2 regions of the Pseudomonas hormoni genome follow, and region 1 is predicted to be linked to the other one. Evidence: predicted binding sites of a transcription regulator. Region 1 holds the regulator's gene; the other holds the start of a gene.
The links. The regulator sigma-54, encoded in region 1, starts transcription at its own class of promoters, with help from an activator protein. The targets are predictions, from matches to a motif close to ANTGGCATNNANNTTGCTNT.

Region 1 (5,489 bases):
ATTTTTGCGGCGGTCGGCTACTGGAACATCAGCCCGGAACGCTTCCTCGACCAGCCGGTGGCAAAGGTCGATGAAAGCGCGATCGACTATTACGCACTCAACGCCCACAGCGTGCAGTACCTGCCAGACGGCAAGCTGCAGTACGAAATGACGTCCGACAAGGTTGAACACCTGAAGGCGACCGAAGTGACGCTGCTGACCAACCCGGACCTGAACCTGTTCCGCGGCACCCAATTCCCCTGGCACGTCCAGAGCGAACACGGCGAAGTCAATTCGGATGGCACCCAGGTCGAGCTGATCGACTCGGTGCGCATCACGCGTTTCGACGAGAAAAACCGCAAGACCCTGATTACCACCACCCGCATGACAGTGTTCCCGCAACAGCAATATGCGCAGACCGATCAACCCGTTAGAATCGACGGCGCTGGTGGTGTCTCGACTGGCAAGGGAATGAAAGCGTATTTGAAAGAAAGCAGGATACACCTGCTATCGAACGTAAGAGGACAGTATGAGGCTCGTTAAAACTCTCCCTATTTTGCTCGGTCTGGGCGCAGCACTGGGAAGCGTGAGCGCCTGGGCTCTGCCGAACGATCAACAGCAGCCTATCCGCATCCAGGCCGACGATGCCCAGCTGGACGACAAGAATGGTATTGCCACCTACAAAGGTGACGTGATCATTACCCAGGGTTCGATGATCGTTAAAGGCAATACTGTGACCATCACTCGAACTGCTGCGGGCGACATTGACGTGGTGACTTCGGTGGGCAACCTGGCCTACTTCGAGCAGCTGCAGACCGCTGGCGACACCAAGCCGGTTCAGGGCTACGGAGTCACCATCCAATACCACGCCTCGCAAGACCGCGTCGTGCTGATCGATCGCGCCAAAGTCATCGACAAGGACGGCAACGTTACCCAAGGCGAGAAAATCGTCTACGACACCAACAAAAAGCTCGCCAGCGCCGGCCGTGCCACAGGCACCAACGTGACCGAGTCGCGTCCGCGCATCGACATGGTGATCCAGCCGAAAAAGAAAACCGAAGAGCAAAAGGCCCCGTAATGGCAACTCTGAAAGCTCAGCATCTGGCCAAGAGCTACAAGAGCCGTCAGGTCGTGCGCGACGTCAGCCTGTCCATCGACAGCGGTCAGATCGTCGGCCTGCTTGGTCCTAACGGCGCCGGCAAGACCACCTGCTTCTACATGATCGTCGGCCTGGTTCAGGCCGATCAGGGTCGCGTCCTGATCGACGATCTGGACGTCAGCCACCAGCCGATGCACGGTCGTGCGAAGGCCGGTATCGGCTATCTTCCGCAAGAAGCGTCGATCTTCCGCAAACTCTCGGTCGCCGACAACATCATGGCGATCCTCGAGACCCGCAAGGAACTCGACAAGGCCGATCGTCGCAAAGAGCTGGAAAGCCTGCTGCAGGAATTCCACATCAGCCACATCCGCGACAACCTCGGCATGAGCCTGTCCGGTGGCGAACGCCGCCGTGTGGAAATCGCCCGGGCACTGGCAACCAACCCGAAATTCATCCTCCTCGACGAACCCTTCGCCGGTGTAGACCCGATTTCGGTGGGCGATATCAAGCAGATTATCTACCACCTCAAGGCCAAGGGCATTGGCGTGCTGATCACCGATCACAACGTCCGTGAAACCCTGGATATCTGCGAAACCGCCTACATCGTCAACGATGGCCAGCTGATCGCCGAAGGTGACTCTGCCACGATCCTGGCCAATGACCTCGTGAAAGAAGTTTATCTGGGCCATGAGTTCCGCCTGTAAGCGCTGAGGTGTCTGGCTGGTTGTCCGAGCGTTTGTCTCGATAAAAAATCAATACTTTTTTATTGTTACAGCGCTCTAGGCAAACGCTGCAGTTTCGGGCATATAATTTGCTTATGTTTGGCGCTTCGGCGCCCTGTAGTGGATGGCGCATGTGCGCCGGCGAATAAGGTGTTTAGCCCCTGCCATGAAACCATCGCTAGTCTTGAGAATGGGCCAGCAGCTGACGATGACACCGCAGCTGCAACAGGCCATCCGCCTGCTCCAATTGTCGACCCTGGACCTGCAACAGGAAATCCAGGAGGCCCTGGAGTCCAATCCGATGCTCGAACGCCAGGAAGAAGGCGACGACTTCGATAACGCCGACCCCTTGGCCGACAAAGCCGAACAGCAACCCAACGCCGACGTCTCAGAACCCTCCTACCAGGAAACCGCCCCGACGGTGGACAACCTCGATGAGGGCGACTGGAACGAGCGCATTCCCAACGAACTGCCCGTCGACACTGCATGGGAAGACGTCTACCAGACCAGCGCCAGCAGCCTGCCGAGCAACGATGACGACGAGTGGGATTTCACCACCCGCACATCGGCCGGTGAAAGTCTGCAAAGCCATCTGTTATGGCAACTGAACCTGGCGCCAATGTCCGACACCGATCGCCTGATCGCCGTGACCCTGATCGATTGCATCAACAATCAGGGCTACCTGGACGAAACTCTCGAGGAAATCCTCGAAGCCTTCGATCCGGAACTCGACATCGAACTGGACGAGATCGAAGCCGTCCTGCATCGCATCCAGCAATTCGAACCGGCGGGCATCGGCGCCCGCAACCTCGGCGAATGCCTGCTGCTGCAATTGCGCCAGCTGCCCGCCAAGACACCCTGGCTGGCCGAGGCCAAGCGCCTGGTCACCGACTACATCGACTTGCTCGGCAGCCGCGACTACAGCCAGCTGATGCGCCGCATGAAGCTCAAGGAAGATGAACTGCGCCAGGTCATCGAACTGGTACAGAGCCTCAACCCACGCCCTGGCTCGCAGATCGAGTCCAGTGAAGCCGAATACGTCGTTCCCGACGTGATCGTGCGCAAGGACAACGAGCGCTGGCTGGTAGAACTGAATCAGGAATCGGTACCGCGGCTGCGGGTCAACGCCCAATACGCCGGTTTCGTGCGCCGCGCCGACACCAGCGCCGACAACACCTTCATGCGCAATCAGTTGCAAGAGGCTCGCTGGTTCATCAAGAGCCTGCAAAGCCGTAACGAAACCCTGATGAAAGTTGCCACCCAGATCGTCGAGCATCAACGCGGTTTTCTGGAATACGGCGACGAAGCGATGAAACCGTTGGTGCTGCATGACATCGCCGAAGCGGTGGGCATGCACGAATCAACGATTTCCCGGGTGACCACGCAAAAATTCATGCATACCCCTCGGGGCATATATGAGCTGAAATACTTTTTCTCCAGCCATGTCAGCACCTCCGAAGGCGGCGAATGCTCGTCCACGGCGATCCGCGCGATCATCAAAAAACTGGTTGCTGCGGAAAATCAGAAAAAGCCGTTGAGTGACAGCAAGATCGCTGGTTTACTGGAGGCACAAGGCATTCAGGTGGCTCGCCGCACCGTCGCCAAGTACCGCGAATCCCTCGGGATCGCGCCTTCGAGCGAACGCAAGCGGTTGATGTAGAGCCACGCCACAGCGTTCCAGTGGTAGATCATCTGATCTACCGCTTTATGCACTGGCAACGAAGGAGAAGCTGTATGCAAGTCAACATCAGTGGACACCAACTGGAAGTGACCGAACCTCTTCGCACCTACATCGGCGAAAAACTCGAACGATTAGAGCGGCATTTCGACAAGATCACCAACGTGCAAGTCACGATGACGGTCGAGAAGCTGAAGCAGAAAATCGAAGCCACGCTGCATATTCCCGGCAATGAAGTGGTCGCAAACGCGGAACATACCGACATGTACGCGGCGATCGACGCGCTGACCGACAAGCTGGATAAACAACTCAAAAAGCATAAGGAAAAGACCCAAAGCCTCCTCCAGGGCGCGACCGGTCGTTAACACTCCCAACCCATGATCCGACTTGAAAGCATCCTGACCCCCGGCCGTTCCCTCGTGAACGTGCCGGGCGGCAGCAAAAAGAAAGCCCTCGAGCAAATTGCCAATCTGATCGCCCGCGAAGTGCCGGCTCTGGAGATGCAAGATGTCTTCGAGGCTTTGATTGCCCGTGAAAAACTTGGCTCGACCGGTTTTGGTAACGGCATCGCTATCCCCCACTGTCGGCTGAAAGGTTGCACCTCGCCCATCAGTGCCTTGATGCACCTGGACGCTCCCATCGATTTTGACGCCATCGACGGCGCCCCGGTTGACCTGCTGTTCGTTCTGCTGGTCCCGGAAGCGGCTACCGATGCGCACCTTGAATTGCTCCGCCAGATCGCAAGCATGCTTGATCGCAAGGAAGTCCGTGATCGCCTGCGTAGCGCCGCGAGCAATGAAGCCTTGTATCAGGTTGTCCTGGACGAGCAAAACGGGCACTAATCATGCGCTTGATCATCGTCAGTGGCCGTTCCGGCTCAGGTAAAAGTACCGCACTCGATGTTCTCGAGGACAACGGCTATTACTGCATCGACAACCTGCCCGCCGGGTTGCTGCCGGAACTGGCCGAACGTGCGTTGATTCATACTGAGCTCGCGCAGCCGCTGGTTGCCGTCTCCATCGACGCACGCAACTTGCCGAGTCACCTGACCCGTTTTCCGGAACTGCTCGCAGAAGTCCGCAGCCGGCATATCCAGTGCGATGTCCTGTATCTGGATGCCGACGAAGAAACCTTGCTCAAGCGCTTTTCGGAAACCCGCCGTCGTCACCCGCTAAGCAGCGCCAATCGCTCGCTGGCCGAGGCGATCAACGATGAAACCAGCCTGCTCGGGCCAATTGCCGACCTCGCCGATCTCAAGGTCAACACCACGAACCTGAACCTGTATCAGCTGCGCGATACCATCAAGTTGCGCCTGCTGAACCAGCCCGAACCCGGCACTGCGTTCCTGGTGGAGTCTTTTGGATTCAAGCGCGGCATGCCAGTGGACGCCGATCTGGTGTTCGACGTGCGCTGCCTGCCGAACCCCTATTGGAAGCCGGAGCTACGCGATCAGTCCGGGCTTGATCTACCGGTTGCCGAGTACCTGGCGGCCCAGCCGGACGTCGAGGAGATGTTCCAGGACATCTCCACGTACCTGCTCAAATGGCTGCCCCGCTTTGCCGCCAGCAACCGTGCTTATGTCACCATTGCCATTGGCTGCACAGGCGGGCATCACCGCTCCGTCTACCTGACCGAACGTCTGGGTCAGGCCCTGCAAAAATCCCTGAAGAACGTCCAGGTCCGCCACCGCGACCTCAGCTAAAGGATTCACATCGCGATGCCTGCTCTGGAAATCGAAATCATCAACAAGCTGGGCCTGCATGCCCGCGCTTCTGCCAAATTCGTCGGCGTGGCCGGTCAGTTCCCTTGCCAGATCAGAGCCGGGCGCACGCCGCAGTCCATGGTCGACGGCAAAAGCATCATGGCCATGATGATGCTGGCTGCCGGCAAAGGCACCAAAATCCATCTGAGTACGGAAGGTGAGCAGGAACAGGAAGCGATGGATGCGCTGGTGGCGTTGATCAACAACTTCTTCGACGAAGGCGAATAACCTCATCCCGGCGAGCGGGCG
Region 2 (5,489 bases), 720 kb from region 1:
GCCGATTTGCGAGTTGGCGTTCTTGCTGGCCTGGGTCTTCTCGTTCAGGGTGATGGTGATGATGTCACCGACCCGGAACGCCTTGCGGTCGCTGTACAGGTTCTGTTCGAAACCGGCCTGGTAGATCGAGCCGTTATTCGCGGCAGCCGGCAACGGCGTACGCGGCAACACCGGGGCGTAGTAAGGGTCATTGGGCTTGGGCGTCGGACCGACGCACCCCGCCAGCGCGGCGACCCCACTCAGTGCCAGAACAGATACAAAGCGATTCATGACCCTACCTCACGGTGTTGCAGGCGACCTTATGGCCGCCTCATAGACTTGATTACAGATTCTGCGTTACGAACGAGAGCATCTGGTCGGCGGTGGAGATCACCTTGGAGTTCATCTCGTAGGCGCGCTGAGTGGTGATCATGTTGACCATCTCTTCTACCGTGCTGACGTTGGACGTTTCCAGGGTGTTCTGCAGCGTGGTGCCAAAACCGGCCAAGCCTGGCGTACCGACTTGCGGCGCACCGCTGGCGGCGGTTTCCAGGAACAGGTTGTTACCCACCGCTTGCAGGCCGGCCGGGTTGATGAAGTCGGCGGTTTGCAGGTTGCCGATCACCTGGGACGCCGGGTTGCCGGCAATGGTGATGGACACGGTGCCGTCGCGACCGACCGTGAAGGTCTGCGCGTCGTTCGGGATAACAATGGCCGGCTCGAGGGCGAAGCCGCTGGCGTTGACGATCTGGCCGTTGGAATCGAGGTGGAACGTGCCGTCACGGGTGTAGGACGTGGTGCCGTCCGGTTGCAGGATCTGGAAGAAACCGCGACCGTCGATGGCCATGTCCAGCGGCTGCTCGGTGGTTTGCAGGCTACCGGCGTTGAAGTTTTTCTGGGTGCCGACGATTCGCACACCGGTACCAATTTGCAGGCCCGACGGCAGTTCGCTGTCCTGGGTCGACTGGGCGCCCGGCTGGCGTTTGATCTGGTACAGCAAGTCCTGGAACTCGGCACGGTCACGTTTGAAACCCGTGGTCGACACGTTGGCCAGGTTGTTGGAAATGGTGGTCAGGTTGGTGTCCTGGGCGGACAGACCTGTTTTGGCAACCCATAGAGCCGGAAGCATTCGATTCTCCTCGTGCGCCTGTTTTACGGCGCGACGTTCTGATAATTAGCTGATCTGCAAGACCCGAGCCATGGCCTGGTCGTCGTCTTTGGCGGTGTTCATCATCTTGATGTGCAATTCGAACTGCTTGGCCAGGGCCAGTACAGAAGTCATCTCTTCCACGGCATTGACGTTGCTCGACTCAAGGAACCCGGACACCAGTTTGACGTTGGCATCGGCTTGCGCCGGCTGGCCGTCCTTGGTGTGGATCGAACCGTCCAGGCCCTTGGTCATGTTCTTGAAATCCGGGTTGACCAGCTTGATGCGGTCGACTTCCGCCATCACGCGAGGACCTTCGCCCATCGCACGGATGCTGACGGTGCCGTCTTCGCCGACTTCGATCTGCTGCTCGGGCGGCACGGAGATCGGCCCGCCATTGCCCAACACCGGCATACCGTTGCCGGCGCGCAATACGCCCAGGGCGTCAACGTTCAGGCTGCCGGTGCGCACGTAGCTTTCGCCACCGTCCGGGTTCTGCACGGCGATCCAGCCATTGCCCTGCACCGCGACGTCGAGGTCGCGACCGGTTTCCACCAGAGAGCCCGAAGAGAAGTCGGTGGCCGGACGTTCAGACATGGCAAAAGCACGCGCCGGAAAGCTGTCACCGAACACCGGCATCGAACGCGCCTGCTCCAGGTCTTTCTGGAAACCGTTGGTGGAGATGTTCGCCAGGTTGTTCGCATGAGCCTTCTGCGCCAGTGCATTCTGGCTGGCGCCGGTCATTGCCACATAAAGGTACTTGTCCACACTCTTTCCTCTGCATGCCGGACGTTTGCCGCCCACCGCTGTACTGCTGAGCCATAAGCAATTTGCAGACCAACTTTTTTCTGACGGCGCGGGGCCCGGCAAACAAAGGACTTGAGGGGTTCAGAAGGGAATGGGGGATTGTGTCGAAGACGAAAAACCGGCGGTGTTATGCCGCTTCGCGGCAACAGCCAGCCTTGGAGGTCAACCCATCACCTGTGGCGAGGGAGCTTGCTCCCGCTCGGGCGCGAAGCGACCGCAAAACCATCCTGCGGGATCCGCCTGTAGTAATGCGGACGTTCATTCTGGGGCTGCTCCGCAGCCCGGCGGGAGCAAGCTCCCTCGCCACAAAAGCGGTCTAGCCGGGTTCTTTGCCAACCTCATACTCACGCAACTTATTGGCAATGGTGGTATGCGAAACCCCCAACCGCTTGCCCAATTGCCGACTGCTCGGATGTTCGGAATACAAACGCTCCAGCACGGCTTTTTCAAAGCGCCCGACAATCGCATCCAGCCCGCCTTCAAGGGAGAAGTCGCCAAGCGGCTGACGCACGCCGTAGTCTGGCAGGCGAATGTGTTCAGCCTTGACCGTCCCGCCCTCGCACAACGAAACCGCCTGGAACAGCACGTTTTCCAGCTGTCGGACATTGCCCGGCCAATGATAATGACCGAGCCGTTCCATGGCCGCCGGCGCCAGTTTCGGCAGCGGGCAACCGATTTGCCGACTGGCCTGATCAAGGAAGTGCTCCACCAGCGGCGTCAAGCCATCCAGGCATTCGCGCAGCGGCGGGATGTGCAGCGAAAGCACGTTCAAGCGGTGATACAAATCCTGGCGAAACTCGCCTCGGGCGCACAATTCCGACAGATCAACCTGCGTCGCGCAGATCACTCTCACATCCAGATAAACCTCTTCATCACTGCCTACGCGACGGAAGCAACCGTCCTGCAGGAAGCGCAGCAATTTCACCTGCAAGCGCGGGCTCATTTCCCCGACGCCATCGAGGAACAGCGTCCCCCCCGCCGTCAGCTCCAGCAGCCCGAGCTTGCCCTCGGCCCGCGCCCCCTCGAATGCGCCGGGGCCGTAGCCGAACAGTTCAGTCTCGGCCATCGACTCCGGCAGACCTGCGCAGTTGAGCGCCATCAACGGCGACTGCCCGCGCGGACTGGCCAGGTGACAGGCCCGCGCCAACAACTCCTTGCCGGTGCCGGTTTCGCCTTCTATCAATAGCGGCGCATCCAGCGGCGCCATGCGCCGGGCTTCACGCACCACGGCGGCCATCACTTTCGAACTCTGGAAGATGCTGTCGAACCCGCGCAGCTCCTGCTTGCGCACGTTGTAGATGCGCTCCCCTACCCGATCGGCACGATGCAGCGTCAGCACCGCGCCGGCCATGGCCTCGCTGTCGTCATGCTCCGATTGCAGCGGCGCGATGTCGGCCAGAAACACATCGCCCTTGACCTTGACCCGCAGCCCGTTGATCCGCGACTTGTTGGCGCGCACCAGCTCCGGCAAATCGAAATCCTCGGCGTAACGCGACAAGGGAATCCCCGGCACCTCATCGACACGCACACCGAGCAACTGCGCCGCTGCCCGGTTGGCCGCGACGATCGAACCGCCCATGTCGATCGATAGCACCGGAAATTCCAGGGCGCCGAGCAAGGCATTGAGTTCCATGTGCCGACGCTCGCTGGGCATCAGCCCTACTCGCTTGACGCCAAAGACACCGGCAATCGATTCGAATTTCGGACGCAGTGCCTGGAACTGAATGTTGATCAGGTTCGGGCAATGCAGGTAGATCGCGTTGCCATGCTCCCCACCCACTTCACCACGGGCGACGTTGATCCCGTACTCGACCAGCAAGTTGAGAATGTCGCGCAGAATGCCGATGCGGTTCTGGCAGTGGACTTTGATACGCATATAAAAGACCTGATAAACGATGATTGACCTGTGGGAGCCAGCCTGCTGGCGATGGCGTCGCATCAGGTGATGTTGATGTCGAATGACACACCGCTATCGCCAGCAGGCTGGCTCCCACAGGGTTAGCGCCCGATTTTTCTGATGGGGCACTCAGATTACCGTCAAGATTATGTGACAGCCAAAGCGCTTTTCAAACCCGAGAATCTCAGCAACTACGCGGCGGGTACCGATTCGTAACGAAAACTTTACGTTTTTCGCGGTTCTTTCCTACAGGGAGCGCCGATCACCTACTGCAATGCCGCAATCATTGAGGTATTTCTGGGTCCATAGCAGGACATAACAAGAACGAAATCCCCTAGCAGGAGAGCAGCATGAAGCAGACGCAATACGTGGCTCGCGAGCCCGATGCGCAAGGTTTTATCGACTACCCCGCCGAAGAACATGCGGTGTGGAACACGCTGATCACTCGCCAACTGAAAGTGATCGAAGGGCGTGCGTGCCAGGAATACCTGGACGGTATCGAAAAACTCGGTCTGCCCCACGACCGCATTCCGCAACTCGGTGAAATCAACAAGGTCCTCGGTGAAACCACCGGCTGGCAAGTGGCCCGGGTTCCCGCACTGATTCCCTTCCAGACCTTTTTCGAATTGCTGGCGAACAAACAGTTTCCGGTGGCGACGTTTATTCGTACCCGCGAAGAGCTGGATTACCTGCAAGAGCCGGACATTTTCCACGAGATCTTTGGCCACTGTCCGCTGCTGACCAACCCCTGGTTCGCCGAATTCACCCACACCTACGGCAAACTAGGCCTACAGGCTTCCAAGGAAGAACGCGTTTACCTGGCGCGCTTGTACTGGATGACCATCGAGTTCGGCCTGGTGGACACACCCGAAGGCCAGCGCATTTACGGCGGCGGCATTCTCTCCTCGCCGAAAGAAACCGTTTACTGCCTGTCGGACGAACCTGAGCATCAGACGTTCGATCCGCTGGAGTGCATGCGTACGCCGTATCGCATCGACATTCTGCAACCGCTGTACTTTGTCCTGCCGAACCTCAAGCGTTTGTTCGATCTTGCCCACGAAGACATCATGGGCATGGTCAAGCAAGGCATGCAGCTGGGCTTGCACGCACCGAAATTTCCGCCCAAACCAAAAGCCGCGTGATCCGTAGCTTTTAGAATCAAGTGAGCCTGTCAGGAACCGACGCTTTGGTTTAGCGTGGTGACACTGACGGCCGATTTCCAATAATTCGATTTCAGGAACACATCATGTCCACATTGAACCAAGCTCATTGCGAAGCCTGCCGCGCCGATGCCCCTCAGGTCAGCGACGAAGAACTGCCGGTCCTGATCAAGCAGATCCCTGACTGGAACATCGAAGTTCGCGACAGCATCATGCAACTGGAAAAAGTTTTCCTGTTCAAGAATTTCAAACACGCACTGGCGTTCACCAACGCGGTCGGGGAAATCTCCGAGGCCGAAGGTCACCACCCAGGCCTGCTGACCGAATGGGGCAAAGTCACCGTGACCTGGTGGAGCCACTCCATCAAGGGCCTGCACCGCAACGATTTCATCATGGCCGCGCGCACTGACGAAGTGGCCAAGGACGCCGAGGGCCGCAAATAATGCATTTCGACGCCATAGGTCGAGTACCCGGCGACCCGATTCTCGGCCTCATGGAG

Region 2: KJF94_RS04500 (flagellar basal body rod protein FlgF) is a predicted target of sigma-54. The motif match lies at 1,949-1,968, and genes of this name have one in related genera.

Annotation. Positions count from the first base shown of each region.
Region 1 covers NZ_CP075566.1:253,208-258,696, reverse strand. Annotated here, with positions in the region: gene lptC (LPS export ABC transporter periplasmic protein LptC) at 1-522, shown strand, start outside; gene lptA (lipopolysaccharide transport periplasmic protein LptA) at 509-1,057, shown strand; gene lptB (LPS export ABC transporter ATP-binding protein) at 1,057-1,782, shown strand; gene KJF94_RS01105 (RNA polymerase factor sigma-54) at 1,967-3,460, shown strand; gene hpf (ribosome hibernation-promoting factor, HPF/YfiA family) at 3,535-3,843, shown strand; gene ptsN (PTS IIA-like nitrogen regulatory protein PtsN) at 3,856-4,320, shown strand; gene rapZ (RNase adapter RapZ) at 4,323-5,180, shown strand; gene KJF94_RS01085 (HPr family phosphocarrier protein) at 5,196-5,468, shown strand.
Region 2 covers NZ_CP075566.1:971,599-977,087, reverse strand. Annotated here, with positions in the region: gene flgH (flagellar basal body L-ring protein FlgH) at 1-270, opposite strand, end outside; gene flgG (flagellar basal-body rod protein FlgG) at 323-1,108, opposite strand; gene KJF94_RS04500 (flagellar basal body rod protein FlgF) at 1,154-1,894, opposite strand; gene KJF94_RS04495 (sigma-54-dependent transcriptional regulator) at 2,250-3,809, opposite strand; gene phhA (phenylalanine 4-monooxygenase) at 4,181-4,972, shown strand; gene KJF94_RS04485 (4a-hydroxytetrahydrobiopterin dehydratase) at 5,077-5,433, shown strand; gene KJF94_RS04480 (amino acid aminotransferase) at 5,433-5,489, shown strand, end outside.